DNA from 3 places in the Vibrio sp. Vb0667 genome. Region 3 is predicted to be linked to each of the others. Evidence: predicted binding sites of a transcription regulator. Region 3 holds the regulator's gene; each other region holds the start of a gene.
What was found. The regulator PurR, encoded in region 3, represses purine synthesis genes. The targets are predictions, from matches to a motif close to TNANGNAAACGTTTNCNTNA.
Positions count from the first base shown of each region.

Region 1: a site for PurR is predicted at 5,422-5,441, ahead of R8269_RS13330 (NCS2 family permease). Genes of this name have one in related genera too.
Region 2: a site for PurR is predicted at 4,754-4,773, ahead of glyA (serine hydroxymethyltransferase). Genes of this name have one in related genera too.

Region 1 is NZ_JAWPOL010000012.1:60,684-70,692, forward strand. It holds gene R8269_RS13305 (glutamate-5-semialdehyde dehydrogenase) at 1-259, opposite strand, end outside; gene proB (glutamate 5-kinase) at 277-1,416, opposite strand; gene crl (sigma factor-binding protein Crl) at 1,538-1,927, opposite strand; gene frsA (esterase FrsA) at 2,043-3,290, opposite strand; gene tet(34) (oxytetracycline resistance phosphoribosyltransferase domain-containing protein Tet(34)) at 3,382-3,846, opposite strand; gene R8269_RS13330 (NCS2 family permease) at 4,110-5,399, opposite strand; gene R8269_RS13335 (aminoacyl-histidine dipeptidase) at 6,425-7,897, shown strand; gene R8269_RS13340 (DUF3332 domain-containing protein) at 7,962-8,501, opposite strand; gene R8269_RS13345 (succinylglutamate desuccinylase/aspartoacylase family protein) at 8,832-9,899, shown strand.
Region 2 is NZ_JAWPOL010000012.1:17,668-27,676, forward strand. It holds gene R8269_RS13105 (serine hydrolase) at 1-766, shown strand, start outside; gene ybeD (DUF493 family protein YbeD) at 906-1,184, shown strand; gene lipB (lipoyl(octanoyl) transferase LipB) at 1,361-2,023, shown strand; gene lipA (lipoyl synthase) at 2,020-2,985, shown strand; gene glyA (serine hydroxymethyltransferase) at 3,447-4,697, opposite strand; gene R8269_RS13130 (YitT family protein) at 5,045-5,647, shown strand; gene R8269_RS13135 (winged helix-turn-helix domain-containing protein) at 5,738-7,258, shown strand; gene R8269_RS13140 (hypothetical protein) at 7,390-8,289, shown strand; gene treC (alpha,alpha-phosphotrehalase) at 8,390-10,009, opposite strand, start outside.
Region 3 is NZ_JAWPOL010000005.1:83,777-93,785, forward strand. It holds gene elyC (envelope biogenesis factor ElyC) at 1-312, shown strand, start outside; gene torR (two-component system response regulator TorR) at 385-1,095, opposite strand; gene torD (molecular chaperone TorD) at 1,362-2,009, shown strand; gene purR (HTH-type transcriptional repressor PurR) at 2,478-3,482, shown strand; cyclic di-GMP riboswitch class I at 3,770-3,859, shown strand; gene R8269_RS08445 (TfoX/Sxy family DNA transformation protein) at 3,976-4,566, shown strand; gene R8269_RS08450 (TVP38/TMEM64 family protein) at 4,681-5,367, shown strand; gene R8269_RS08455 (DUF2007 domain-containing protein) at 5,388-5,708, shown strand; gene R8269_RS08460 (alpha/beta fold hydrolase) at 5,740-6,543, opposite strand; gene glgA (glycogen synthase GlgA) at 6,653-8,110, opposite strand; gene glgC (glucose-1-phosphate adenylyltransferase) at 8,100-9,317, opposite strand; gene topA (type I DNA topoisomerase) at 9,926-10,009, opposite strand, start outside.

The DNA.
Region 1 (10,009 bases), on a different contig from region 3:
AGCTAATGACGTTGCGAACATCATTCGCAATTGCAGTCAATCGTTCTTCATTAAGCAAAAGGCGATCGAGCAGCGCATCGGTTAAACCCGCTTCACGGCCAAGTTCGATGTCTTTAGCGTTTGCCGCCAAAATAGCAGCAGAGTTTGCTTCTAGCTCATCAGCAATGATGGCTAATGCTTGGTTCTTTTGCGCAGTTGACGCTGTCGCTAATTCGAAAGCTGCATCTTTAGCAGCTTTACCCATATTCGTTAAATCCACTTTGCTTCCCTCTAATTCTATTCCTGAATGACGACCAAATCATCGCGGTGAATCACCTCAGAGCCATAATCATGCCCCAAAATAGAGATGATATCTTTACTGTGTTTACCCGTAATTTTAGTTAGGTCATCACTTGAGTAGGCGCTGATGCCACGAGCCACCAACTTACCGTGAGCGTTTGTTACACGCGCCACTTCGCCTCGTGCGAAGTCACCACTAACTTTGATGACCCCTTTAGCAAGTAGGCTACTGCCCTTGCCGACCACAGCATTGACTGCACCATCATCAATAACGATGTCGCCCGATGCCGCAGGTCCCGCTAGAATCCAGCGTTTACGGTTCTCTAAGGCTTCAGCGCAAGGTAGGAAGCGCGTGCCCTGAGGTTCAGCACTTAAAGAGTCAAAGATAACATTCGACGCACTACCAGCAGCAATAATAACCTCGATACCTGCGCGGCGAGCGATGTCTGCGGCTTGCAGCTTCGTTGCCATACCACCAGTACCCAATGTTGTACCGCTTCCACCTGCGATTTTACGCAGCGTATCGTCGATGGTTTTTACTTCCTTGATAAGCTCTGCGTTCGGATCTTTACGAGGGTCAGCAGTAAACAGACCTTTTTGGTCCGTTAAAAGCAAGAGCTTATCTGCACCACATAAAATGCCTACCAAAGCGGAAAGGTTGTCGTTATCGCCAACTTTAATCTCGCTAGTCGCAACGGCATCATTTTCGTTTACGATAGGAACAATATCGTTCGCAACGAGCGCATTAATAGTGTCACGCGCGTTAAGGAATCGCTCACGATCTTCTAAATCGGCACGGGTTAGTAACATTTGGCCGATCTTGATACCATAAATACCAAACAAAGACTCCCATGTTTGAATCAAGCGGCTCTGCCCCACCGCGGCAAGTAACTGCTTACTCGCCATCTCGTTGGGCAATGCGGGGTAACCAAGATGCTCACGGCCTGCTGCAATCGCACCAGACGAAACCATTACGATTGAATGGCCTTGTTTTTTAAGCTCAGCACACTGGCGTGCTAACTCAACCATGTGTGCACGGTCGAGTGCCAGAGTGCCGCCTGTCAGCACACTTGTACCCAGTTTCACAACGACAGTTTGTGGTTGTGAAACAACTGCATTTTGTTGATTCGTTGTCATGATGTCTTCTGAAGTGAAAAACAAATAAAGAGAGGATGTTTTAACAATCAAATAGGGAATTAACAAGAGAAAAGGTGCGTTTTCGCACCTTTTTGTTTGGTATTAAATGAAAACAACCAAATTAAGCGAAATCGAAAGACTCCGTGTGATATTCGACTTCTAATTTGAAGTGTTCTTCTAAAGTATCAACCAGCTTTTGATGGAATGTGCTCTGCGTGAGATACACTTCCTCTACCACTTTTTTGGGAAGGGCTTCAGATACCCATTGCCCTTCTTTGTTGTACTTGCCAATATGATATTTAGCAGTAAAGCCTCCCTCGATGGATTCCAAATCCATCCACCAGCCCCAAAATTCACGCTTCTCAGGCGATTTTTTGTCGTCTACACATACAGATAAACAATCAAAATAATAGCGCCCTTCTTGCGATTGTGGTTCGCGCAGGTAAGGCCCTATCGCCTTCAACTTTGACATCAAGCGAAAGTGAGTCGGGCCCTGAGTCGTCTCTGACATATGAATCTCCGTTTTCATAGTTAAAAGTAAACACCCAAGAATGATTATTATTTTTAATTATCATGAGCTTATTTTTTGCTCAGATATATCACTCTTAACTAATTTAGGAGAATTGTCACCCTAATAATTCATCTTCTAGCCACTTTATGGCTAAATCGAGGGATTGCTCATATCCTTTTGTAATTGTTTTGGAACTGATTTTTTTTGCTCTACCATACTGGCTAAATAGAGCAACAAGTTGATTATCACTGTGTGGCGACACTGGATCGCCTTCAAGACTCAAAGCCAAAATAGGCACTTTGGTTTTTCGACTGCTCAGGAAGCCCTGAACCTTCAATGACCACGCCATCATCTGACCAGCCATGCTATTAATATCAACCGCATTTTTCCCCAAACGGGAAGCCAAAAGATCTAAATACATCTTCGGCATTTTTTGTAACTTCTGAGGGGAAGTAAAAATATCATGTACGGGTGCGCCTAGAGCGACACAAGCTTTGATCTTTTCCTGCTCGACAAAAGAGAGTCTGATCATGGCATTACCACCAAAACGAAACCCAACTAACCCCACTTTGTGATGATCAACCCAAGGTAGCGAGTAAAGCTCATTCAATACCGCTTGATGTAGGCAACTTGAATTCTCGGTCAAGGGCCAATGAGAGCTATGCCCTACTGAAGGCATGTCTACGGTTAACATCGCAATATCTCGCGGTGCAAGACGATTACGGAACAAACGCCACATGTCGGTTTGTAGAGTATCCAAACCAGCGCTCACCATGACCACAGGCAACTGTTTATCCGTTCTTGGTAAATGGAGGTTCGCGATGATTTTGCGATTTTGGTAAGGCACTTCAATTTGCTTGATGGTGTACTTAGTTTTTTCTGCGCCGTCAGAATACGCTTTGTTTGCCAGTACTTGAGCCTGCGATGCCAAATTGTCATTTTTTAAATGTGGGTAGCCTGCAATACTAAAACACAAAGAAGCAGTGAAGAGTTCATCCGCTGCCTCTTCTCCTTGCATTTCATTTGCTCGCTTCTGATGATCCATACCAAGCTTGATCCACTCAAATGTCCAGTTACCACTGTGATAACCCATTACAGTGTCTAACCAATCATCATTGGTTCGCGAGTGAGAAGATGAAGCAATTTTAGACAGTACGCCTTCCATTTCGATCGGAGACAATCCTTGCCAAGCCCATTGCAAGCGACGCAAATGACGATACCAAGCACGATCACCTTGCGCTTCTCGTTCATCAAGTATTTTTTTACTGGTCGGCATGTACTGGGTAAGCGCGGAGGTTTCTTTTGCTTGCTTATGTTTCACGAACAAAGTTTCGGAAAGATTTTTACTGACGTCTTCAGACATAGGAAGAACCCTAGGCTATTAGCATGATTTAATATCATAATAAAAAAAATGCCCCTATAAAGGGGCATTTCTCAATATTCTTTAACCGCGCTTATTTTTGCTTGCGGTTTACTGGCTCAGCATACTGGATTGACATATCCCAAGGCTGCTCGATCCAAGTGTCTTGAGCAATATCTACAACGTAATCATCCAGCAGCTCTTTGCCTGATGGTTTCGCACACACAGCGATCATTTTCGCTTTTGGATACATCTCACGTAGTTTGCGCGCTGTATCACCACTGTCTACTAGGTCTTCAACGATTAGGTAACCTTCGCCATCACCTTCAGGTGCTTTTAGTACCGTCATGTCGCGCTGATGATCATGGTCGTAGCTTGAAATACAGATTGTATCAACGTAACGAATACCCAGTTCACGAGCCAAAATAGCGCCAGGAACCAAACCGCCGCGGCTTACCGCCCAAATTCCTTTCCATTGCTCAGCTGGCATTTGTTTTTCAGCCAGTTCACGGCAGTAAGTCTGCATTGCATCCCAAGTGATAATGAATTTTTTACTCATTGTAATAACCTAATAATTTGAAAATATGCATCCTCAAAATCTAGCGAAGTCACTCAAAAGCGGAATGCTCACTAACTTCTCCAAAATGTTTGGAGACGAGGATTTCAAGCTGCGCAAACGATTATTCTACCGAAACACACCGCTAATACCAACGGTGATATCAAAATTCTCTGCCTATTCCGCAGAAAAACCGTCTTCTGTGAACAACGTAAAAAAGAAAAAGCCAGCGTGAATAAATCCACACTGGCTTTTTGCTCGAGAAATTAACCGACGAGGTATTTAACGATGAAGATGGCTGACATCACCCATACACTCATCGACACTTCACGGCCCTTACCGCTGAATAACTTGATCGCCGCATATGCGATAAAGCCTAACGTGATACCTTCTGCAATCGAGAATGTTAGCGGCATAACTAAACAAGTCACAACAACTGGGGACGCTTCAGTTAGGTCACGCCAATCAATGCTTACTAGCCCAGACAGCATCAAGATCGCCACATAGAATAGCGCACCTGACGTTGCATAAGCAGGGATCATACCCGCAAGTGGTGAGAACAATAGAGCAAGTAGGAAGAGTACACCAACAACCACGGCTGTTAGACCAGTACGCCCACCCGCAGCCACACCAGAAACGCTTTCAATATAAGATGTCGTGTTAGAAGTACCAAGTAATGCACCTACTGACGTTGCTGTTGAGTCTGCAAGTAACGCTTTGTTTAAACGAGGGATGTTGCCATTCTCATCAGTTAGACCTGCTTTTTGAGAAACGCCAACGAGCGTACCTGCGGTGTCAAATAAATCGACAAATAGGAAAGCAAATACGACGGAAATCATGCCTACTTCAAACAAACCAGAGAAATCCAGTTGCATGAAAGTTGGCGCAATGCTTGGTGGCGTTGACATAATACCGCCCCACTGCACATCACCAAATAGAAGACCAAGCGCTGTAACGCCAAGAATAGCGATCATCACCGCACCTTTCACACCACGGTGAACCAATGCAATCGTAAGAAAGAAGCCAATCGCGGCCAATACAGATGGCAATGATGTGATCTCTCCCATAGAAACTAATGTCGCTGGGTTATCAACGACGATACCTGCATTTTTTAATGCGATAAACGCTAAGAAAAGACCAATACCAGCTGAAATACCTGTTCGTAGAGAATGCGGGATCGAGTTAATAATCCACTCACGGATCTTAAATACGCTTAAAAGAATAAACAGAAGGCCAGAAACAAATACAGCCGCTAACGCAACTTGCCACGTATAACCCATTCCCAATACAACAGAGTAAGTGAAAAATGCGTTCAGGCCCATTCCTGGTGCCTGTGCGATTGGGTAATTCGCAACAAATCCCATAATAAAACAGCCGATTGCGGCAGCAAGACAAGTCGCGACAAAAATGGCACCACGGTCCATACCGGTATCCGACAGGATCGCTGGGTTTACAAAAATAATGTAAGCCATAGTTAGGAAGGTCGTAACACCTGCAATGATCTCAGTACGCACATTTGTGCCATTTTCACTGAGTTTAAAAAGCCTCTCGAGCATGATCGAATCCTGTAAAGGTAAAAAAAGTAAACGGTTGCGTAATCGATTGGCGGGAATTATAAAGTTATCAAATAGCAAATTCTAGATAGAATCTTCACTCTAATGCGTTTTTTTTCTTTGGATATGAAACACATTCTCTAACCTATCAAAGTAGGCAAAGGAATATATTCTTACAAAACAATAGGTAACCTAGATAACACAGTTCCCTAAAAGAGAATAAAAACTGAGCAATGTACTAAACTTTCAGATGAAAAAGGCCCATTTTTAACATGGTATCTAACAGATTTGATGGAAAAGTCGATAAAACCGAAGAATGGGGAATAGAAGAAGGCTTTGATGGCAATAAGTGAGTCAGGAAGAGAAAATAGAGATAAAAAAACGCCACCCAATGTGGGTGGCGGTGAATCATGTCAGCACTATCACTGAAAAAAAATTCCAATTTATAGGGGTGAACAAACTGTTCGAGTCACATGCGTTGACTTCACTTAGTAGCCAAAGCTTGTTGGGTATACAAAGTTACCGGTGTAAACAGACTTGCTATTCCAGAACATTGTACTTGGTAAACCTTTCATAACTATCACCTTTTAAATCAATTAAACATTCGTTGATTTCTCGGTTCCTTGGAGGCGATAAAACGGACTCATCCTTTGAGCATTTCATTCTTCTCTCAGAAGCTGGTTACAAATATACCACCAAGAAATTTAATTACAAGCATTTTAGTGACTGGAATCACAAAAAATACATAAATTGACCTTTATCAAAGTTTATATGTAATTAAATTACAATTTTATGAATTGAAAAATAAAGCCACTTTCAGAATGTATGATAGAGAACACATAGTGCTTGTTATTGTATTCACAAACTGTGACAGTTCTGAGAGAAATCCTTGTGATCGCGACTACTCGTACTCCTTATCTGGTGGTATGCTAACGGCAATTTGAAGGCCAAATCGTCTAGCATTTAATGCTACCTTGACAATATTTTTACGGTATATATTTGGCAAAGCACATCAAAAGGAGTCCTCCGTGTCTGAGTTCCATTCTGAGATCAGTACCTTATCACCTGCTCCACTTTGGCAGTTTTTCGATAAGATTTGTTCTATCCCTCATCCATCGAAACATGAAGAAGCATTAGCACAGTACATTATCAACTGGGCAACAGAGCAAGGCTTTGACGTTCGCCGTGATCCAACTGGTAACGTGTTCATCAAAAAGCCCGCGACACCAGGAATGGAAAATAAGAAGGCTGTTGTACTTCAAGCACACATCGACATGGTGCCGCAGAAAAACGAAGACACTGAACACGACTTCACCAAAGATCCAATCCAGCCTTACATCGATGGCGAATGGGTAACTGCGAAAGGCACGACGCTTGGTGCAGATAACGGTATTGGTATGGCTTCTTGCCTTGCTGTATTGGCATCTAAAGATATTAAGCACGGTCCACTCGAAGTTCTGCTGACGATTGATGAAGAAGCAGGCATGACTGGCGCATTTGGCCTTGAAGCTGGTTGGTTAGAGGGTGAGATTCTTCTAAATACAGACTCTGAGCAAGAAGGCGAAGTCTACATGGGTTGTGCAGGTGGCGTTGATGGCACCATGACTTTCGATATTTCTCGAGAATCAACGCCTGCAGGTTTTGTAACACGCCAACTGACGCTGAAAGGCCTAAAAGGTGGTCACTCAGGTTGTGACATTCACACAGGTCGCGGTAATGCCAACAAATTACTTGGTCGTTTCCTTGCCGGTCATGCTCAAGAGCTTGATTTACGTTTAGTCGAATTCCGTGGTGGTAGCTTACGTAATGCAATCCCTCGCGAAGCGTTTGTTACTGTCGCGCTTCCTGTCGAAAACCAAGACAAACTTGCTGAGCTGTTCAACCACTACACTGAGCTGCTTAAAACTGAATTGGGTAAAATCGAAACAGGTATCGTAACCTTTAATGAAGCGATCACGACTGACGCGCAAGTATTTTCAATCGCCGATCAGCAACGATTCATTGCGGCACTTAACGCTTGTCCAAACGGCGTAATCCGTATGAGTGATGAGGTGGAAGGCGTTGTTGAAACTTCTCTAAACGTTGGTGTGATCAGCACAGAAGAAAATAAAGTCACCGTGCTTTGCTTGATTCGTTCTCTCATTGACTCTGGCCGTAGCCAAGTGGAAAGCATGCTGCGCTCGATTACTGAGCTAGCAGGCGCACAAATTCAGTTCTCAGGCGCTTACCCTGGCTGGAAGCCAGATGCAGATTCCGAGATCATGGCAATTTTCCGTGATATGTATGAAGGCATTTACGGTCATAAGCCGAACATCATGGTCATCCATGCTGGTCTTGAGTGTGGCCTATTTAAAGAACCATACCCACACATGGATATGGTTTCTTTCGGTCCAACAATAAAATTCCCTCACTCTCCAGATGAGAAAGTGAAGATTGATACTGTTCAGTTGTACTGGGATCAGATGGTCGCGCTTTTAGAAGCGATTCCAGAGAAAGCATAATTCAATCACGAAAAATGACAAAGGGTGCCATACGGCACCCTTTTTTTGGTTTAGTTGAACCCAACTACACACGGTTTTGCGCGTAAGCGGCTAATTCATCCATTGAGGTTTGTGCAGCAACTTCACCATCAATGTAGTAAGTAACAAACTCACCATCGCGTACACCCATGAGTGTCGCCTTTTCACCGTTACTGTAAGTAATATCCATTTGAACAGTGTTCTCATCGATTTGCTGCATTCGCCCCTGCTCAATGACACGGTTATCCGCTAATGGTGCGATTGGTGCCGTCGTTAACGACTTATCTAACTGGTGATTGACATCAATGTAAGTATCTACCTTTGTATCGAAGATATGTGGCTTACCATTTAACGGGTTCTTACCCGTCCAAAATTCTAGAGAGTTAAACACGATATAATCCGCTGCGATCGCGACACCATAAACAGGCGCTAAAAGCATATTTAGACCACCTCGAGCGTAACGGTTGTCAACAGCTTTCAAGTTAAACCCCATGACATAACCTGTCACGGCATTACTACCTACGCAACCTGAAAGTGAAACTGCTACCGCAGTCAATGCACCAATTTTAGCAATTGCCTTTTTCATCAAAACCTCTAGTTAGAAAGTGTGAAACCTCAAATTCGGCGCGGATATTATCGGATAAAAAGTAGGGTTAAAAGTCCGTTTTTTTGTCCTCCATGAACAGTATTATTTTTAATACAGTCACATTTTTTAAGGCTATTATTGCGCACTCTTCTCTATGTCTTGTTATGTATTAAACTGATAGAAAAGATCATATTGAAAACAAAAACTTCACACATACCAAAATTTCACGCATGACGATTAAAGTAATTTGTCGTGTCCTTAATGAGAATGATTAGTGCGATTTTGCAGCAATTGTTACATTGCTGATGACGCATTTGACAGAGATGGTTTATGGCCAGAAGTAAAAAAAGCAAAGTGTTTGAGCTCTTAGGACATCAAATACAACCAGGACAACGATTAGAGATCGAATTTGAAGCAGCGAAGCTATATACACATTCGCCTTTATCTATTCCTGTGGAAATCATCCATGGGAAACAAGAAGGACCAGTGTTAATGGTGAATGCTGCTATCCATGGTGATGAGCTTAATGGCGTAGAAATCGTTCGTCAGATCATTAACCAACTGGATCCACAAAAACTGAAAGGCACTGTCATTGCAGTACCTATCGTTAACGTTTTTGGCTTCATCCATAAATCTCGTTACTTGCCCGACCGACGAGATCTCAACCGTTGCTTTCCTGGCAGTGAAAAAGGCGCACTTGCATCTCGTATGGCACACGGGTTCTTTAACAACATTGCCAAGCGTTGTGACTACATTTTGGATCTACACACAGGGGCAATTCATCGCACGAACTTGCCACAGATTCGCGCAAACTTAAGCAACCCAGAAACTCTACGTATTGCTCAAGCATTTTCGACGCCAGTGATTGTTGATTCAGCATTGCGTGATGGCTCTTTACGCAGTGAAGCAGAAAAATGCGATATTCCAGTGCTCACCTACGAAGCTGGCGAAGCATTGCGTTTTGATCCACTTTCGATAAGCGCTGGTGTACTCGGGGTTCGGCGCGTAATGCAAGCCATTGGTATGTTGCGTGCGAGCAGGAAAAAGCTGCCTGAGCCTATCATAGCGAAGTCCACCAGCTGGGTTCGCGCGTCAGGTAACGGCATTTTGCGTACTGTCGTTAATCTGGGAGACAAAGTAGAACAGGGGGAATCGCTCGCTTACATTAGCTCTCCTCTTGGTCATGATGAGATAGAACTAAAAGCCCCGAAGCGTGGTTTGGTTATCGGTCAACAAACATTACCATTGGTGAACGAAGGCGATGCAATTTTCCACCTTGCCTATTTTAACCAAGGTGATAATGCTTTAGAGCAAGCAGTCGAAAGCTATATTGAAGGCCTCACTGAATTCGATGCCGAGCCGCTGACAACCGGACAGATACCGTTAGAAACTCAGTAATTCCTATCAAGTAGGCGCCTGATTAGCTCAAAAGGAGCAACAGTGCTCGCACTATCTTGTTTAAAGCCAATAAGCTCAGCGTCCATGATGCTGGGCTTTTTGTTTTATGT
Region 2 (10,009 bases), on a different contig from region 3:
GGCAGAACATATTGCAGGTTCAGAAGATGCATTTGTTGACCTAATGAACGCTTGGGCCAACACATTGGGTATGACTAACTCGCACTTTGCCAACGTTCATGGCTTAGATAACGCAGAATTGTACTCAACACCATACGACATGGCACTGCTAGGTAAAGCACTTATCCGTGACGTACCAAATGAGTACCGAGTGTACTCAGAGAAGAAATTTACTTACAACGGCATCACCCAATACAACCGTAACGGTCTACTTTGGGATAAGAGCATGAACGTTGACGGCATCAAAACGGGTCACACAAGTAATGCGGGTTACAGCCTAGTAAGTTCAGCAACTGAAGGTCAAATGCGCTTGGTTGCGGTCGTTATGGGCACTAAAGATGCCAATGCTCGTAAGTCAGAAAGCAAAAAGCTGCTAAGCTACGGCTTCCGTTTCTTCGAAACAGTGGCACCGCACAAAGCAGGTGAAACGTTCGTAGAAGAAAAAGTGTGGATGGGTAACAAAGACACCGTAGCACTGGGTCTTGACCAAGATACTTACGTAACACTACCGCGTGGTGAAGCGAAAAACTTAAAAGCAAGCTTCGTCCTTGAAAAAGAGCTAGAAGCCCCAATTAATAAAGGTGATGTAGTTGGTAAGCTATACTATCAGATCGATGGTGAAGATATTGCCGAGTACCCACTAATGGCACTAGAAACCGTAGAGCAAGGTAGTCTATTTAGCCGCATGTGGGATTACATCGTATTGTTATTCAAGAGCTTCTTCTAAAAAGAACGTTAGAGTAGCAAACTTATTCGCAAAGCCGCCTGAATGGGCGGCTTTTTAAGTTTGAGCTCCTCGTCTTGAGTTCCCCCTAATTTGACTGTACTATTTCGCACCGCAACGAATATCTACTGGAGTTATCGATATGCTAACCATCAACTCTGATGCAAAATTAAAAGACCTGCTTGAGTTCCCTTGTTCATTTACTTACAAGGTAATGGGTCATGCAAAGCCTGAACTTCCAGAGCTTGTTCTTGAAGTTATTCAGCGCCATGCTCCAGGTGACTACAGCCCGACCGTTAAACCAAGTGCTAAAGGCAACTACCACTCTGTGTCAATCAACATTACTGCAACCTCTATCGAGCAGGTTGAGACACTGTACAAAGAGTTAGGTGAAATTGACATCGTACGCATGGTTCTATAATTTTTTGATAGATTAAATTTTTTTTGAAAGCAGCCTTGGCTGCTTTCTTTTTATTTATCAAAGAGATAACGAGACTTTACATCGCTTTCAGTTAAAAATCTGTTACGCAGCGGTAGAGCATCAGGGTTATCCGGTTTATAATCCAAAAACTTTATATATTAGCAACAGGAATTCCCATGCAACACCAACTTGTTGTAAAACGACTTGGCCGCCAAGACTATGAGCCTGTATGGAAGGCGATGCATGAGTTCACCGACCAACGCACAGAAGAAACCCGTGATGAAGTCTGGTTGGTAGAACATAACCCAGTATTTACGCAAGGACAGGCAGGTAAAGCTGAGCACTTGATTAACACTGGCGATATTCCTGTTGTACAAAGTGATCGCGGAGGCCAGGTTACGTATCATGGCCCTGGTCAGTTGGTCGCCTACTTCTTGATCAACCTACGCCGTAAAAAATTAGGTGTACGAGATCTCGTTACCACAATCGAGAACCTCGTGATCAACACGCTAAAAGCATACAATATTGACTCAGCCGCGCGACCTGACGCACCAGGTGTCTACGTTGCCGGTAAGAAAATATGCTCTCTCGGTTTACGCATTCGTAAAGGATGCTCGTTTCATGGTTTAGCCTTGAACGTAAATATGGATTTAACACCGTTTCTGCGTATTAACCCTTGTGGTTATGAAGGTATGGAAATGGTTCAGGTCAGCCAATTTGGCGGCCCAGACAATGTAGAAGCCGTAGAAAAACAATTAATAGAAGAACTCGTTACTTTGCTCGATTATGAGCAAGTAGAATTCAGCACAGAAGCACCTTCTCAAGGTAATAAAGCATGAGCAAACCAATCCAGATGGAAAAAGGCGTTAAATATCGTGACGCCGATAAAATGGCATTGATTCCCGTAAAGAACATGCCTACAGAGCAGAAAGAAGTGCTACGTAAGCCTGATTGGATGAAGATCAAGCTACCAGCCGACAGCCAACGAATTCAAGACATCAAAGCGGCGATGCGTAAGAATAAACTTCACTCCGTATGTGAAGAAGCATCTTGCCCGAACCTAGCGGAATGTTTTAACCACGGTACAGCAACCTTCATGATCTTAGGTGCTATTTGTACTCGTCGTTGTCCTTTCTGTGACGTTGCTCATGGCCGCCCATTACCACCGGAAGCAGAAGAGCCTCAAAAACTGGCGAAAACCATTGCCGATATGAAGCTGAAATACGTAGTAATCACTTCTGTTGACCGTGACGATCTGCGTGACGGCGGTGCACAACACTTTGCCGATTGTAACCGCGAGATCCGTGCGTTAAACCCGCATATTAAGATTGAAACACTGGTTCCTGACTTCCGTGGTCGCATGGATGTAGCGCTTGATCTAATGAAAGACAATCCGCCAGATGTCTTCAACCACAACTTAGAAACCGCGCCACGTCTTTACCGTAAAGCTCGCCCAGGTGCGAACTACAAATGGTCACTTGAGCTCCTTAAGAAGTTCAAAGAGCAGCATCCAGATGTACCGACCAAGTCTGGTTTGATGATGGGCCTTGGTGAAACCAAAGAAGAAATCATCGAAGTACTGAAAGATCTACGCGCACACGGCGTAACGATGCTGACTCTAGGCCAGTATTTAGCGCCAAGCCGTCACCACTTGCCAGTAGAACGTTACGTTCCACCATCAGAGTTTGACGAGCTAAAAGAAGTTGCACTAGAACTTGGCTTCACGCATGCAGCGTGTGGTCCATTTGTGCGCTCTTCTTACCATGCCGATATGCAAGCTCAAGGTATCGAGATTAAATAAGCTCTCGCTTGTTTTGAAAAGCTTGTTTTGAAGAGAAAAGGTTGGCTCAGTGCCAACCTTTTTTGTATCTGGCAAATGATGATAAAAAGCCATTCTACCACCGTCATTCTGAACAGCGAGGTACGAACGTGATTCAGAATCTGTTTTCAGAATACTGAGGATTTTTAGGGAAACTCTGAGTAAAAGAGTGTGCCTCAACAAGATTCCTGATCTCGCCTCGGCTCGTCGGAATGACGTGGTTTGGGTATATTGAAAAGGGACAGTGTTGGTAGCCATCCCCTTATCACACTCTCTCGCTATATCTCATTCCAAACGCCAGACAAACAAAAAGGCCCTCAAATGAGGACCTTTAGTATATCAATGTTCAAAATAGACGAGTCGAGTTCTAGGAGAACACACGGAGTTTGCGCGAGCAAATGAGTATGTTCGACACCGAAGTCGACTCATTCTATGAAGAACAGTTAGGCATAAACCGGTAGACGCTTACAAATTTCTAGCACTTTCTGTTTTGTCGCTTCGATAACTTCTTCGTTGCCGATGTTATCTAGAACGTCACACATCCAGTTTGCTAGCTCTTTTGCATCTTCTTCAGTGAAGCCACGGCGAGTGATCGCTGGCGTACCTACACGAATACCAGACGTTACGAATGGGCTGCGTGGGTCATTTGGTACTGAGTTCTTGTTTACAGTGATGTTTGCTGCACCTAGTGCCGCGTCTGCGTCTTTACCAGTGATATCTTTGTCGATTAGGTCAACAAGGAACAAGTGGTTTTCTGTACCGTTAGATACGATTTTGTAGCCACGCTCTTGGAACTGACCAACCATTGCTTTTGCGTTTTTCACTACGCGAGCTTGATAAGCTTTGAACTCTGGCTCCATCGCTTCTTTGAACGCTACTGCTTTACCAGCGATAACGTGCATTAGAGGGCCACCTTGACCACCAGGGAACACTGCTGAGTTCAATTTCTTGTACATATCTTCGCCAGCATTTGACAAGATAAGACCACCGCGAGGACCTGCTAGTGTTTTGTGCGTCGTTGTTGTTACCACGTGAGCATGCGGTACTGGTGTTGGGTATTCACCGGCAGCGATAAGACCAGCTACGTGCGCCATATCAACAAATAAGTAAGCACCTGCTTTGTCAGCGATTTCACGCATGCGTTTCCAATCAACGATTTGCGAGTAAGCAGAGAAACCACCGATGATCATCTTAGGTTTGTGTTCAAGTGCTAGCTGTTCCATCTCGTCGTAGTTGATTTGACCAGCTTCATCGATACCGTAAGGGATAACGTTGTAGTGCTTACCAGAGAAGTTTACTGGTGAACCGTGAGTTAGGTGACCACCGTGCGCTAGGCTCATGCCTAAAACTGTATCGCCAGGGTTAAGAAGCGCCATGTAAACTGCGCTGTTTGCTTGAGAACCTGAGTGAGGCTGTACGTTAGCGTACTCACAACCAAATAGTTGGCATGCACGCTCAATTGCTAGTGCTTCAGCTTTATCTACGTACTCACAACCGCCGTAGTAACGCTTACCTGGGTAGCCTTCAGCGTATTTGTTCGTTAGCTGAGAACCTTGCGCTTCCATTACACGTGGGCTTGTGTAGTTTTCAGAAGCGATAAGTTCAATGTGTTCTTCCTGGCGAAGAGTTTCTTCCTGGATAGCTGCGAACAGTTCCGCATCGTAATCTGCGATGTTCATATCACGCTTAAGCATCTGTATCTCCTGACTCAGATTAGTACTGAAAGTTGCAAAAAAACTGTTGAATGACCCGACGCAAACGTTTTCGTCACCCTAATGGCGCGCATTCTACATAATTTGATTTAGGTCATAAAGAGAAATTTACAATTTTTCTCATGCAGTTTTTTCATGATGACAAGCAATGTTTATCATGCCAGCATTGCAATCGCATAACGACAATCTATTGCCTGTCAAATTTGTGCTTTACACCCTGTAAAACAGCAATTACATAGGTTTACCGTAAATTTTACCCTCTAGCTACCGAAAAGATCATCTTTTTACTACTATGCACGCCTTATTTATCACTAATGACTGCAACATTGATGGAAAAACACTCATTAAAAGAAGACTGGATAGCGATTCTCACGGGTACCTTTTTAGTAGCTCAAGGCGTTTTCTTTCTCCAATCCGCGAACCTTCTAACGGGAGGCACGACTGGATTGGCTCTGCTTATTAGCCAATTTACACCTTTTACCTTTGGTGTGCTGTACTTTTTAGCAAACAGTCCTTTTTACTTACTAGCATGGAAACGCTTCGGCCGTCATTTCGCCATTAATAGTGCCATTTCTGGCGCGTTGGTTTCTATCTTTGCCGATCATCTTTATTTGCTAATCTCGCTCGAATCGGTAAATGAAGTTTATTGCGCCGTCGCAGGCGGGCTTTTAATGGGGCTCGGTATGCTGATCCTATTCAGACATCGCTCCAGCTTAGGTGGCTTTAACGTGCTGTGTTTGTTTATCCAAGACAAATTTGGCATTTCAGTTGGCAAAAGCCAAATGGCAATCGATGCATGTATCCTGTTTGCTTCATTCTTCTTTGTCACACCAGAAGTGATTGGCCTTTCAATTTTGGGGGCGTTTGCACTCAATGTCGTGTTAGCGATGAACCACAAACCGCACCGCTATTCCGTGACCTACGGTTCATAAATTTTTGATAATGATTGAAGCGCGATTTATAAGATTTCGCGCTCCAATCGCTATATAATACTTCGCGATTTCCAAATAGATCGGTACGGTATGCGCGACTTTCTGCAACAAGCTAAACAGACTCACAGTTGTATTGCGATTGGAGAGCTGATCTATAACCCGAAGACACAGAGCCTTCATCAAGATGCTATCGCGATTGATCTTGAACCTCGCACCGTTGAATTATTAGAACTGCTGTTAACAAGCGTTGGCCACCCACTCTCTGCTGACACCATTATTGAAACCATTTGGCAGAGCAAGTTCATCTCTAAGAATGTGCTCACGAACCGCATTAGCACCTTACGTGCACTGCTACAGCAGTACTTACCCGAATACGATGCCGCTAAGCTTTTAGTCACTTACCCCCGCAAAGGCTACTTTCTTAACCCTGCCAATATTCGTTTAGTGCCACCAGCGAAAAACCATCGGCGCGTTATCTCAACCCAGGTGGCGAGTAATAAGAACTTCAAGCTGATTTTTGCTTACAGCTTATGTGCCATACTTGCGGTATGTAGCATGACACTCGCAAGCTTGTTATGGCAACGCCAAGAAATCTCAACACAACAAACACGTCATCAACTACTGATTCCCAAAGTCGAGCTACTACTCAACCGTGTCGATTCAATCGGCTCTCAGGCGCGAAAATACCGCATACTGGTCAAAGCCATCTTGCTGCAACAACAGGTCGAATATCCATACACCGACATCGCCAACCAAGATGCTCCCAGTTACTTTCTTGATCCTATCGGTCATACGCCATATTTCCCTGGCGCACGAAACATGCAGACCAGCGACTACGAGCTCAATATCGAGTTAAAAGACGGCGCAGAGCAAGGCATCTTGAAAGCGCAGATGAACCTTATTTATCCTGCGACGGGCAAGCTGGCGTTTCGCAATGAGTACACACTGCGTTTATCTTCCTTACAATCGGATATTTTCCAAATGCACTCGGATGTCGCGCAATACTTCAATCTGCCTGCACCTTCGGCAAGTTCGTGGCAGCTTTCGAATATTCACAAAAAAATGTTATTCGAGAATGCCTTTTCTAGCCAACCTCTCAGACAATCTGATGAGTTTGCGGCTATAACAACGGCAAGACATCTCGCCTTATACGAGCACGAACATCAAAAGCTGGAAGCATATTTAACTCAAGTGCAATCGTCGTTTGATGTTTTGCCAGATGAGCTGAGCCTTTGGTTAGGTCTATTGCATTTCAAATTAGGTAACTTAGACAGGGCAAAAGCTCTGTTAACGACACCAGATGGCGACTCACGTATCCAAAACGCACTGATTTATACCTTTGTGTCTCACATTGCTTATAAGCAGAACAAACTTGAACAGTTCCGTCTCAACTACATGGAATCACTGGTGGCGCTGCTGCGCGTTTTACCTTCCGAAACCTTGTTTGAGCGTCTTTCTCAATCTGAATCAAAAGAGACTTGCCTCCAACCGTGGAAAACGTTGCGTGTTAGTGTGACCGATCAAGAAATCATAAGCCGATGGAAAGCGCTCATTAACGAGTATTGCACTAACGTAGCCAACGAAATAACCCCAAATAAAACAAAGACCTAAATATAAAATTAAGCTTTCATTAACCCCTGTTATCTTTTGTTTTTTGCCCTTTTTCTCTCACTGAACTTAGCATGCTCGCATTCAAGCAACGGCCCAACATGAAGCGGCCTTATCAATCAGGAATGTAAACCATGCTAAACAAAATGACGCTTATCGCAGCAGCAACTCTGGCTCTTTACGGCTGTGGCGGAGGTTCGTCTTCTGGCAGTGCGAATCCAAACAAAGTGCCTCAAGAAAGTTTCGACGTCTCGATTCACAACTCCATTTTCACTCCTATACCAAACACACAATTGAGCTATTCGTTTAGCTTGGATGGCCAACCAGAGGGCGACATGAAACTGAGCTTCCAAGCGATGGATAGCGAGCAAATATTGGCAGCATTGGCACAAATCCCAAACAGCGAGGCAATGGTCCAGTTGGTTAATGACTTGGTGAACTACGGCGCCGAACAGTTCTACTATTCAGACGAGCAGTACAACGACGACGAAGAGAGCAATACGCTTTACTTTGCAGGATCAGATGGTGCACTCCATGAAATCACTGACGCTTATTTCATTGGTCATCAGTTTATTGCCATGCTTATGCACAGCAGTCCGATTTTCCGCCTAAACGGTGACGACGTAAAAGAGAAAAGCCCGAATATTGACATCGGTGAAGAAACTATGTCTCTGCAAACCACTCTTACAGGCTACGCAGTTCACAACCTTCTAGACCGTTTTGAAGATCATGAGTGGGTACAAAACCTTCCTATGACAGCATCTTGCCAAGTGGTTTGGCAACAGCAAATCCGAGAGACTGGTATGCGTAAAGCGTTCTCGATCTCAGGCAAGAAAATTGAAGCGGCATACCTGATGGAAGAGAACATCTACAACCTAAACTGTGATGATATGGACTCAATGGAGTTCGCCACTTCGGCAGAACGTTGGTTTAATCCAAGCTTAGGTCTGATAGAACAAATTGAACTGCTGAAAGTACAACAAGTACAAATCAACGAAGAGAAAGTGCAGCTAACAGCGATTGAAACAAAATAAGCTCGCATTTTTTATAGATATCTCAATAAAAGAAGGCTTTGGGGAGCACACCAAAGCCTTCATCTCGAACATCAACCTTAGGGGGTGATGACACCCGAGTTTATTCTTCTATCAATAAAATACGAGTTTCGTAAGGTCGTAACACTTGATGGTTTGACGCGACTGCGTTCGCTGAGTTTTGATAGTTAGATAGCAAGTTTTTCGCTTTACTCATATCAAAACGTTCTGGCAGAACGCATTCCACCTCTTCTGCGTAGTAGTTATTGATACACAGCAGCGTTTGCTTATCGTTCTGACGAGCGTAAGCGAAAATACGTTTGTGCTCTGGCAGCAGGTCCTCGTAACGGCCATCGGTGATAACTGGAACCTGTTTACGCAGTTCAATCAGACGCTTGTAAAAGTAGAACACCGAGTTCAAATCGGCAACCGCAGCTTCAGCATTGATTTCAGAGTAATTCTGCGCCACTTCAAGCCACGGCGTGCCCTCAGTAAAGCCCGCGTGTTTTGCACTGTTCCATTGCATTGGTGTACGTGAGTTATCACGCGACTTCTGTGCCAAGATCGCCATCATATCGTCATGAGATACACCATCACGGTTGACCATGATGTCGTACATGTTAGTACTTTCAACATCACGATATTGGCTGATTTCGGTATAACCCGGGTTGGTCATGCCGATCTCTTCCCCCTGGTAAACATAAGGTGTGCCTTGCATCATGTGCACTGATGCCGCAAGCATCTTGGCAGATTCAACACGGTATTGCTCGTCGTTACCTAATCGGCTCACAACGCGTGGCTGGTCGTGGTTACACCAGAACAGCGCCCCCCACCCTTTGCCATTTAAGCCCGTTTGCCAATGATTGAAGATCTGTTTTAACTGAATGAAATCAAACGGCGCTTTGGTCCATTTTTCACCATTTGGATAATCGACTTTCAGATGATGGAAGTTGAACACCATGGATAGCTCTTTGCCGTCTAGCGAAGAATATTGCTGGCAGTGCTCTAGTGTGGTGGAAGACATTTCACCCACCGTCACGCTGCCGTATTTTTGAAACACAGATTCGCTAATCTCTTGAAGGTATTCGTGCACACGTGGACCATCCGTGTAGAAACGACGACCATCACCAATATCGTCACTTGGAAAATCTTGCTGCTTGGAAATCAGGTTGATAACGTCGAGACGGAAACCATCGACACCTTTGTCTGCCCAGAAGCTGATGACTTCTTTCACCTCTTCACGCACTACTGGGTTTTCCCAGTTTAAGTCCGCTTGCTCTTTAGCAAAAAGGTGCAAATAGTACTGGCCTGTTTTTTCATCCAGCGCCCAAGCGTTGCCACCAAACTTTGATTGCCAGTTGTTTGGTTCAGCACCATCTACCGGATCTTTCCAGATGTAGTAATCACGGTATGGGCTGTTTTTATCACCCAGTGCGGATTGGAACCACTTGTGTTCTGTCGACGTGTGGTTCACTACAATGTCCATGATGATACGAATACCCAACTGATGCGCTTCTGCTAGCAAAGTATCGAAATCTTCCATAGTGCCGAACTGTGGGTTAATCGAGTAGTAATCGGATATGTCATAACCGTTGTCGATCATTGGCGATTGGTAAACCGGCGTCAGCCAAATCGCATCCACACCAAGATGCTTAAGATAATCCAGCTTAGAAATGATCCCTTTGATGTCGCCCGTGCCTTTACTGCCACTGTCACAAAAGCT
Region 3 (10,009 bases):
GAAGATGCGAAAGATACGTGGGAAGAGGCGCGTCAAGCGGCTGCATTCGTTCAACAAAAGGAAATTGTGTTAGTCACTTCTGCGAGTCACATGAGCCGTGCATTGTATGAGTTCAACGCAGCAGGCATTAAACCAATCCCAGCCCCGACCAACTTCTTAGCTATTAGCGAGATAAGTCAACCTTGGGATAAATACTCACCTAAAGCGCGTTACTTAGAACAAACAGAGCTTTATTGGCATGAGTACTTGGGCAGTATTTGGCAAAGGTTGCGTGATACTGTCGGCCAAACACCAATGGTTGAAGCAAACTAGTATTATCTTGAAGCCACAAAAAAGGAGAGCCGAAGCTCTCCTTTTTCTTTTTACGATTGAGTTATGTTCAAACTAGTCACCAGCAAACATATAGCCCTCGCCGTGTACCGTTACAAAAATTTGTGGGTTCTTAGGATCGAACTCCATTTTTGCGCGCATACGTCGAATAAGAACATCAATGGTGCGGTCATTCGGCGCATCCACTCGATGGCTGATCATGTTCAAAATACGCTCACGACTTAACACCTGGTTAGGGTAAGACGATAATGCCACCAAAAGTTCATACTCTGCTTTAGTTAGTTTTACTGGCTCACCGTTGCGGCTAAGTGCGCGACGTTGAATGTCGAATGTCCACTCCCCAAAGCGCACAATGTGCTCTTCACTGGTTTCATTCGCTTTCGAGCTGCCACTGCGCGCTGCTGAAATACGCCACAGCAAGTTTTTAACGCGAACTAACAGCTCTCTCAGTTCAAAAGGTTTTGTCACATAATCGTCAGCACCCATTTCTAGGCCTACGATTTTATCAATGCTATCCGTGCGTCCTGTTACTAATATGATACCAATATCCGATTGGCTACGTAACTCACGAGTAAGCATCAGGCCGTCTTCACCAGGCAGGTTAATATCCAGCATGATCAGGTCTACATCGCCCGCTTGCAAAACTTCACGCATTTCTGCGCCACTCTCTGCTTCGCTGACTTGGTAGCCCTCATTTTGGAAATACCCCGCAAGCTTACTACGAGTTACAACATCATCTTCTACGACTAATACGTGATAGCTCATTTACACCACTTTTCTGTCTTCTTATTATCCAAGACGTATTCTATTCATAACTAGTAACATTTCTAGTCATAGATACATTAAAACGCAAGATTTAGCGTTTTTATTGATTCAAAACAAGCTTGCCCATTGCTATTAATAAACGGTCATTTTTGACCATAAAACATAACAATTATAGTTACTGCTATTCATTTTAATTGATTACACTTAGGGGATATCCCTAATTGACTTTGTGATGCATGACTTGAAGCATCATTCAGGAGCCCAAAATGCAAGAAGTGAAAGCTTTTAATGAAAAACGCGCTGAAATTTACTGGTGGTTTTCGAGCTTGTTCGCAAAAGAACTAACAGAGAAAGAATTGGAAGCCTATCACAGTGTTGAAATTCGCAGTTTTCTCGCAGGTTTAGGTGAAAATGAGTCGCTGAAACCAGCTGTTGATAGCCTAGTTGATGCATTGAATCGGTTACAAGATCGTGAAGATGCACAACTAGAGCTTGCAGCTGACTTTTGTGAACTGTTTTTGAAGACAGAAAAATACGGCGCTCTTCCTTACGCATCCATGTACATTGGTGAATCAGGTTTACTGAATGACAAGCCAGCTGAGGAAATGGAAAAGTTGATGGCTGAATTTGGCGTTCAAGTAGACGAAAACCTAAAGGAACCTGCGGATCACTTAGCCGTTGAGCTCGACTTTCTCGGGAACATGATTATCCGCTCAAACGAGCTTGAACAAGAAAAACACATGGAAGAAGCCTTCGTTAAACAAAACGACTTTATCCAGCAACAATTGATGTCTTGGTTACCTCAGTTTTCAGACAAATGTAAAAAATTCGACGAATTTGGATTTTACTCGAGTGTCGCGAAACTATTAGTTGCATTTTGTAAACTAGACAGCGCCTACCTTCTTGGTGAATAATTGCCGCCTATTTTTAGGGAGCCTGCCTATCGGGCTTCCTGTATGCCTGAAAGTGACCAATTGTAAGTAACTTGGGTATAATATTCGTTTGCCTTAACTTAGCGCAAAGACGCTTGGTTATTTAGCAGTCAAAATGTGACTTCAAATACACAAATCTCTTGCTGAAAACATTGCTAGTCAGTCCACATAGGGCTAAAATGTGAGCGCAAACGATTAAATATGATTTATATGTAAACCGCTGAAATATAGCGGTTTTTGTGTTTTCTTAACAGGTTGATGGCAATTTCTCATCAGATAGAAAAAAGATAAAATTCATCGACCGATGCTGCTACGCACCCTTTTGTCGCACTTGGATCAACCGCTGCCGAGACACTTAGCGCCAATTTTAGATTGCTAGGTGTGAAACCACTAGAGCATCAGGTACATCCAATACGACATATTTCAGTAGCTCGATACAGGACACCATTTATGGCCACGATAAAAGACGTTGCTCGCTTAGCCGGCGTTTCCACTACGACAGTTTCGCACGTTATCAATAAAACGCGTTTCGTTGCAGAAGCAACGCAAGAAAAAGTAATGAAAGCCGTTGACGAGCTGAATTACGCGCCAAGTGCCGTTGCACGCAGCCTAAAATGCAACTCAACTCGTACGATTGGCATGTTAGTAACTCAATCAACTAACCTATTTTTCTCAGAAGTGATTGATGGCGTTGAGAGCTACTGTTACCGCCAAGGCTATACTCTGATTTTATGTAACACAGGCGGGATTTACGAAAAACAACGCGATTACATTCGTATGCTGGCTGAAAAGCGCGTTGATGGCATCCTTGTGATGTGTTCTGACTTAACCGAAGAACTAAAAGAGATGCTTGACCGTCATGCGGACATTCCTAAAGTGGTCATGGATTGGGGCCCAGAGAGCTCACAAGCAGACAAGATCATGGATAACTCAGAAGAAGGTGGCTACATTGCAACCAAACATCTGATTGACAATGGTCATACGGATATCGCTTGTCTAAGCGGTCATTTTGAAAAGCTTGCTTGCCAAGAGCGCATTGCAGGTTTCCGTCGCGCAATGAGCGAAGCGAACCTAGCTGTAAATGAAGACTGGATCCTTGAAGGTAACTTTGAATGTGATACGGCCGTATTAGTTGCAGATAAAATTACCGCAATGGACAAGCGCCCGACGGCGGTATTCTGTTTTAACGACACAATGGCTCTAGGCCTAATGAGCCGCTTGCAACAAAACGGGATCAAAATTCCTGAAGATATTTCAGTGATCGGCTACGACAACATCGAGCTTGCGGAATACTTCTCTCCACCGCTAACGACTATCCACCAACCTAAACGTCGTGTTGGTAAAAATGCATTCGAAATTCTACTTGAGCGTATCAAAGATAAAGAACACGAAAAACGAATTTTCGAAATGCAACCTGAGCTTGTAATTCGAAATACTGTGAAAAAAATGAACTAAATTTCACTGTATTTAACCGTGTTAAATAAGCGCTCTACAGGGGCGCTTATTTTTTTGGGAAAATTAAGCATTCTCTAATACTTCACACTGCTCTAATAACAATTGACTAACGTTAACTCCCTGTTTTATATAAATGTAATATATATTAAGAACTCCTTTTCAAAGGCCAATTTGCACCTTTCCATATGCAAAATAGAGCATTCAATCTATCATTTTTATTGAACCAAAATCACACTTTTAACGCTAAACCGTGATGTTAATTCAATATAAGAAGTATGCTCATTGTGTCACGCACAGGGCAAACCATTCGAAAGAGTGGGACGCAAAGCCTCCGGCCTGAACCATATTACGATATGGAAGGTAGCGGGGTTACCGATGGCAAGTGTGTAAGCAATGACTTTACTCTGTAATGACATTGTTTTTACGCATGTTTGCTACTCTCTCGGACCTGACTTTTGGTGGCGTAATATTAATTACACCGAGATAACAAAACATGGATAAACCGATACTCAAAGACTCTATGAAGCTATTTGAGGCACTTGGTAATATCAAGTCGCGCTCAATGTTTGGTGGCTTCGGACTATTCGCTGATGAAACAATGTTTGCACTAGTGGTAAACAATCAGCTTCATATCAGAGCAGACCAAAAAACTTCATCTGACTTCGAGAAACAAGGGCTAAAGCCTTACGTTTATAAAAAACGTGGCTTCCCAGTCGTTACAAAGTACTACGCTATTTCCAGCGATTTATGGGAATCAAGCGAACGCTTAATCGAAGTAGCGAATCAATCATTGAAAAAGGCAAAGCTTGAGAAAGAACAGCAAGCAAGTACAAAGCCTAACCGTTTGAAAGATTTGCCTAACTTACGACTGGCTACCGAGCGCATGCTAAAAAAAGCCGGCATCGAATCCGTAGAGAAGCTTGAAGAGGAAGGTGCGCTTAACGCCTATAAAGCGATAAGAGATACGCACTCTGCAACCGTCAACATTGAGTTGCTATGGGCACTAGAAGGTGCTATCAACGGCACTCATTGGAGTGTGGTACCTCAAGCTCGCCGAGATGAGTTGATGAACGGCCTCCAATAAAAGTCGGCCTAAAAACTATCTTGTAAAACCGCAGTCTAATCTGCGGTTTTTTTGTGAAATTTTTTCGGTTTTCCTACTGTCTTATTACATATATCCCAAATTGGAATCAAAATTATGAATAAGAAACTGATTTTAGGTCTCATCCTACTAGCGGCTATCGTCTTTTTAGGTATTAACTTTGGCCAGTATTTAACCTTAGAGAATGCAAAAGCCCAACAAGAAGCACTAACTACATACATCGATCAGAATTTTGTATTCTCGGCTGCGATTTACTTTTTTACCTACATTGCAATTACCGCTTTTTCTATCCCAGGAGCGGCAGTAGTCACCTTACTTGGTGCAGCCTTATTTGGTTTTTGGACAAGCTTGCTACTGGTTTCTTTCGCTAGCACTATGGGGGCAACACTGGCCTTCTTGAGCAGCCGATACTTATTGCGTGACTGGGTACAAAACAAATTCGGAAATAAACTCAACGCAATTAATCAAGGTGTCGAAAAAGACGGAGCTTTTTATCTATTTTCCTTGCGTCTAATCCCTGTATTCCCTTTCTTTCTAATCAACTTACTGATGGGCTTAACGCCGATGTCTGTAGGTAGATTTTATCTCACTAGCCAAATAGGTATGCTGCCAGGCACAGCCGTATATCTGAATGCAGGTACTCAATTAGCAACAATTGAAAGCCTATCGGGCATTGTTTCACCCGCAGTATTAGCGTCTTTTGCGCTATTGGGACTATTTCCAATCATCACTAAATGGGTTATGAATAAAGTAAGGCCGACACCAAGTCAGCAAAACTCGTAATTGGTGAAGTGGGTATTTTGATGAAAATATTTATCGCTAAAAACCCAGCAGAAGCACACATTGTATGTGAGCTGCTTAAAGTGGAACAAATTTACTGTGAAGTTCGCGGAGAAGGTATTTTCGGCTTAAAAGGAGAACTGCCGTTTGGTGATGATACCGATCCTTATGTGTGGCTTTTTGACACTGCACAAAAGATGAAAGCTGAAGAAATAGTAAAAGCATATCGAAAACAATCCGATAGGCATGAGTATCAAGATTGGCAATGCCCAAAATGTCATGAAATAAACGAAGGGCAATTTGGTGCATGTTGGCAATGTGGATATCAACTAGGAGAGCTATAGCGGCTCTCCTATTCAGTGGATGCACTCAGTTTTAAGCACATACAGCTTGCTGTTTAATAAACTCGATGGAGTGTTGATTGAAGTCTTCTGGACGCTCTACATTGCATACATGACCACAATTCGGGATTTCTCGTAGAATGCTGAGCTTATGCGCTGCAACCATTTCTTTGACAGGTTTAATAAACATGTAATCCCTGTCGCCCATTAAGTAAAGAGTCGGAATGGGTAACTCTCGATCTTTAAAATATTTCATTAACGGATTTACATCAGCGGCAAGAATAAACCAACGTTTAAATTCTTTTTGGCAAAGCTTCTTGGCTTCGCGAATAAAAAGGTGGCGAGATTCTCGTTGGCTTCTTTGAGGCATAACAATATAAGCGAACAGTTTGTAGAGCCACATGTACGGTAGGATATGCTTACAAAAACTACCTAATTTCACCAATATCTGAGAACGAGTGTTAAGCCTTGTGACAGCACCGCCGAGCACCATCGAACGTACGCGCTCTGATGACAATTCAGCAAGGTTTCGAACAATAATAGTACCAAGCGACATACCGACAAAATGAGCGGATTGGATCTTTAAATGGTCCAATACTTTCAAAATATCTTGGGTAACTTCCGTAAAGGTATAACGGCTAGCAATGAGCTCTTTAAGTAACTGATTTGACTTTCCATGACCTCTTAAATCGATCAGCAATAAGTTAAAGTGTTGCTTGTAAGCTTTAATTTGCTTGAACCAGATAGAAGAGCTACCACCAGCACCGTGCACAAATACAACCCACTCATTACTAGTAGGGTGCAAATAGGTTTTATGAAAAAGTAGCGGCTGGGTCATATTGAGTATCAAAAAGATCGTGCTATTGAGTAAAAAGCCATCCTACCACACTCCCCTTACTCAAGATAATAAAGGCACCTCATTAGGTGCCTTTCGTTACAATTTTAAGTCAAACTAACGCTGAGTGGTAAAGCTGCAAATAAGATTCTGCGGCCTTTTGCCAACAAAAGTCTCGTTGCATCGCGTGCAACTGTACTTTATTCACTTCAGGCTCGTTTTGAGCGTAGAGCAACAGTGCCCTTAGCATCGTTAACAACAATGCCTGCGGTGTCGGTTCGAAAAAAACAAACCCCGTTGCTTCAGATGGGTTTACATCATAATCGCTAACGCTGTCCTTTAAGCCACCAACACCGCGTACTATCGGTAATGTCCCATAAGCCATACTATAGATTTGGTTTAAGCCACATGGTTCAAACTCAGAAGGCATCAAGAAGAAATCAGAACCAGCTTCAACGATATGCGCAAGTTCATTGTCATACGCTTCTACAAAGGCAAATTTGCTAGAAAACTGCGCGGCAACCTCTCGTAACTGAGCGGCAAGAACAGGGTCTCCGGTCCCAACGACAACTAGCTGAACATCGTGCTTTAAAAAATCGGCCAAAGCAGGCAACAAGTAATGAACGCCTTTCTGCTGGGTCAACCGACAAACCATACCGAACATAGCTACATTTTTTTCGGGCAAATTTAGTCGTTGTTGTAATGCTTTTTTACAAGCTTTCTTCCCTTGCGACATACTTTGCTGGTCGGCGCAGTAATTAACCGGCAAGTAGGTATCAGTTTCCGGATTCCAAGCACTGTAATCACAACCATTCAAGATGCCGACTAAGTCCTGCGCGCGTTGCTGAAACTCCCAAGCCATGCCGTGACTGCCAAGCTCTGTTTTTAGTTCCTCTGCGTACGTAGGGCTAACCGCGTTTATCTTATCTGCATTCATTACACCAGCTTTAAGCATCGTAATATGCGTTGCACTCACCGCAGCATCGGGAACGTTTCTACAATGAAACTCTGGCAAACACTGCACGTCTTCATAACTAAATACGCCTTTAAAGACCGCATTGTGAATTGAAATGACGCTTTTAGTATGAGCAAAAAACGGATCATTGCCATACCTGTGCTTGAGCAAAAATGGAACAAGACCTGTGTGCCAATCGTTCGCGTGTATGATATTAGGTTGAAAGGCGAGCTTGGGTAACATATCGAGACATGCTGCACTAAAAAACGCAAAGCGCTCGCCGTTATCAGTATACGCTTGGTTGTTCTCCGCATACATTGATGGTCGATTGAAATACGGCGGACAATCAATCAGGTAAACAGGATTTTGACCTAATATGAGCCGCAAAACTCGATACTCCGTATGCGGCCATGATGTTAATTCTGTTTCTAATACAACTTCTGCGTCTGCGAGTTTATCAATACTGCTGTACGCAGGGATGGTAATTCTTACGTCTTGCTGTAGGTTTTGAAGGGCTTCCGGTAGTGCCTTGGCAACATCTGCCAAGCCACCACTTTTAATGAGGCCTTCAACCTCAGAAGCTACAAACAGAATAGATAAGTTGTTAGTAGCCAACTCGAGCTCCTTTCGGAATAACAACAATGCCCTCCTCAGACACGTGGAAGTGTTTTTTATCTTCTTGAAGATTCACACCAATCTGAGTACCAGGAGCAATATCGGCATCCTTGTCGACAATCACACGACGTAAAACACATCCTTCGCCAATTTTTACGTCACCAAGAAGTATACATTCGCTGATATCGCAAGCAGAAGCAATATTACTGCGAAAACCAAGCACCGACTTTTCGATTCTTGAGCCTCTAACATAGCTGCCATTACACACTAAACTATCGATTATCTGCACACGACCATTATCAGAGTCGGTAAATGTCGCAGGTGGCAATGGTGGGTAGTAGGTATGCAATGGCCATTTACGGTTGTACAGCGAAAATGGTGCATCTTTTTCTAGCAGATCCATATGCGCTTGCCAGTACGCATCAATAGTTCCGACATCACGCCAGTACACCTCTTCTTTTTCGCCACTGATTTTGTTGGTACTGAAGTCATACACGAACACATCACCTCTAGGGAACATCTTTGGAATGATGTCCTTTCCAAAATCATGTGATGAAGCTTCATTATCCGCATCTTCGACCAACTCTGAGAACAGTACCTGAGCTTCAAAAACATAGTTACCCATTGAAACTAAAGCGTAATCAGGGTCACCAGGAATCGACTTCGGATTTGCTGGTTTTTCTTCAAAGCCAATCATACGGCCTTCGCTATCCACTTCGATAACCCCAAATTGCGACGCCTCTTTTAGTGGCATGCGCAATGCAGATACCGTCAGAGAAGCCTGTTTTTCTGAGTGGAAGTTCAGCATTTGTTTGATATCCATCTTATAGATATGGTCAGAGCCAAAAATACAAACTTGCTCTGGTTCCTCTAACTCCATAAAACGCAGGTTTTGATAGATCGCGTCCGCCGTCCCTTCGTACCAACGTTTACCAGTACGCATTTGAGCGGGAATAGGATCGATAAAGCGGTCTGTAATGCCGTTGATGTTCCACCCCTTTTTTAAGTGATGGAATAAAGATTGAGATTTAAATTGGGTTAGGACGTAAATGCGCATCAGATCCGCATTAACAAAATTGTTTAGAGCAAAATCGATCAATCGATAACTACCACCAAACGGTACCGAAGGTTTACTGCGAGATTCCGTTAAAGGTCTCAAACGAGAGCCTTCACCGCCAGCAAGAATCATTCCCAAAACACCAGCCATTTGTTGTTCTCCATATCGTTATAGCTTGGATTTGGTACTCGCTTGAATGAGTCATACTCGGGGAGTCAAGCGAATACATTTAGCAACCGTCTCTGAGTTTCTGTGAACTCTTACAACACGGATAAAAAAGCTACGGCACTTCCAGTATGCAACGTCCACTCTTTCCTTATTTTTTGACGCAAACAATGCACACAGTTGCACTAATTTTTGTAATAAATTATCTAAGCGGGTTCTAAATTACAATTTTTAATACGCCATTCTGTGTACCATACAGCTCTTGCGTACTCAAGACGATATCTAGATCACACATGGAAAAGCAAACGATTACATTGTGAAAACAATTTACGAACGGATTCACTACACCGCCGATTTTTTAGCCCAATGTATAACAAATATGTGAATGCAAAATGAAAGTTACAACGAATATTTTTTACATAAAAAATACATCAGCGACTACGAAATATTGATACTGGGATCTTCTCGCGTCAGCAAAACTCAGTCAAAGCAGCAAAGATCTATACGAACAACACAGTGGCCTTTACGCAAAAACAAAACGCAAAAAAGGCAGCGATATCGCTGCCTTTTTACATTACTTAGATCGTACGCTTTTATGCTTTCGCTTTTTTACGCTTATCAGTGACTTCCCACTTACCGTCAACAAAGAGCGCTGTCCAACCAGATGGTTTGCCATT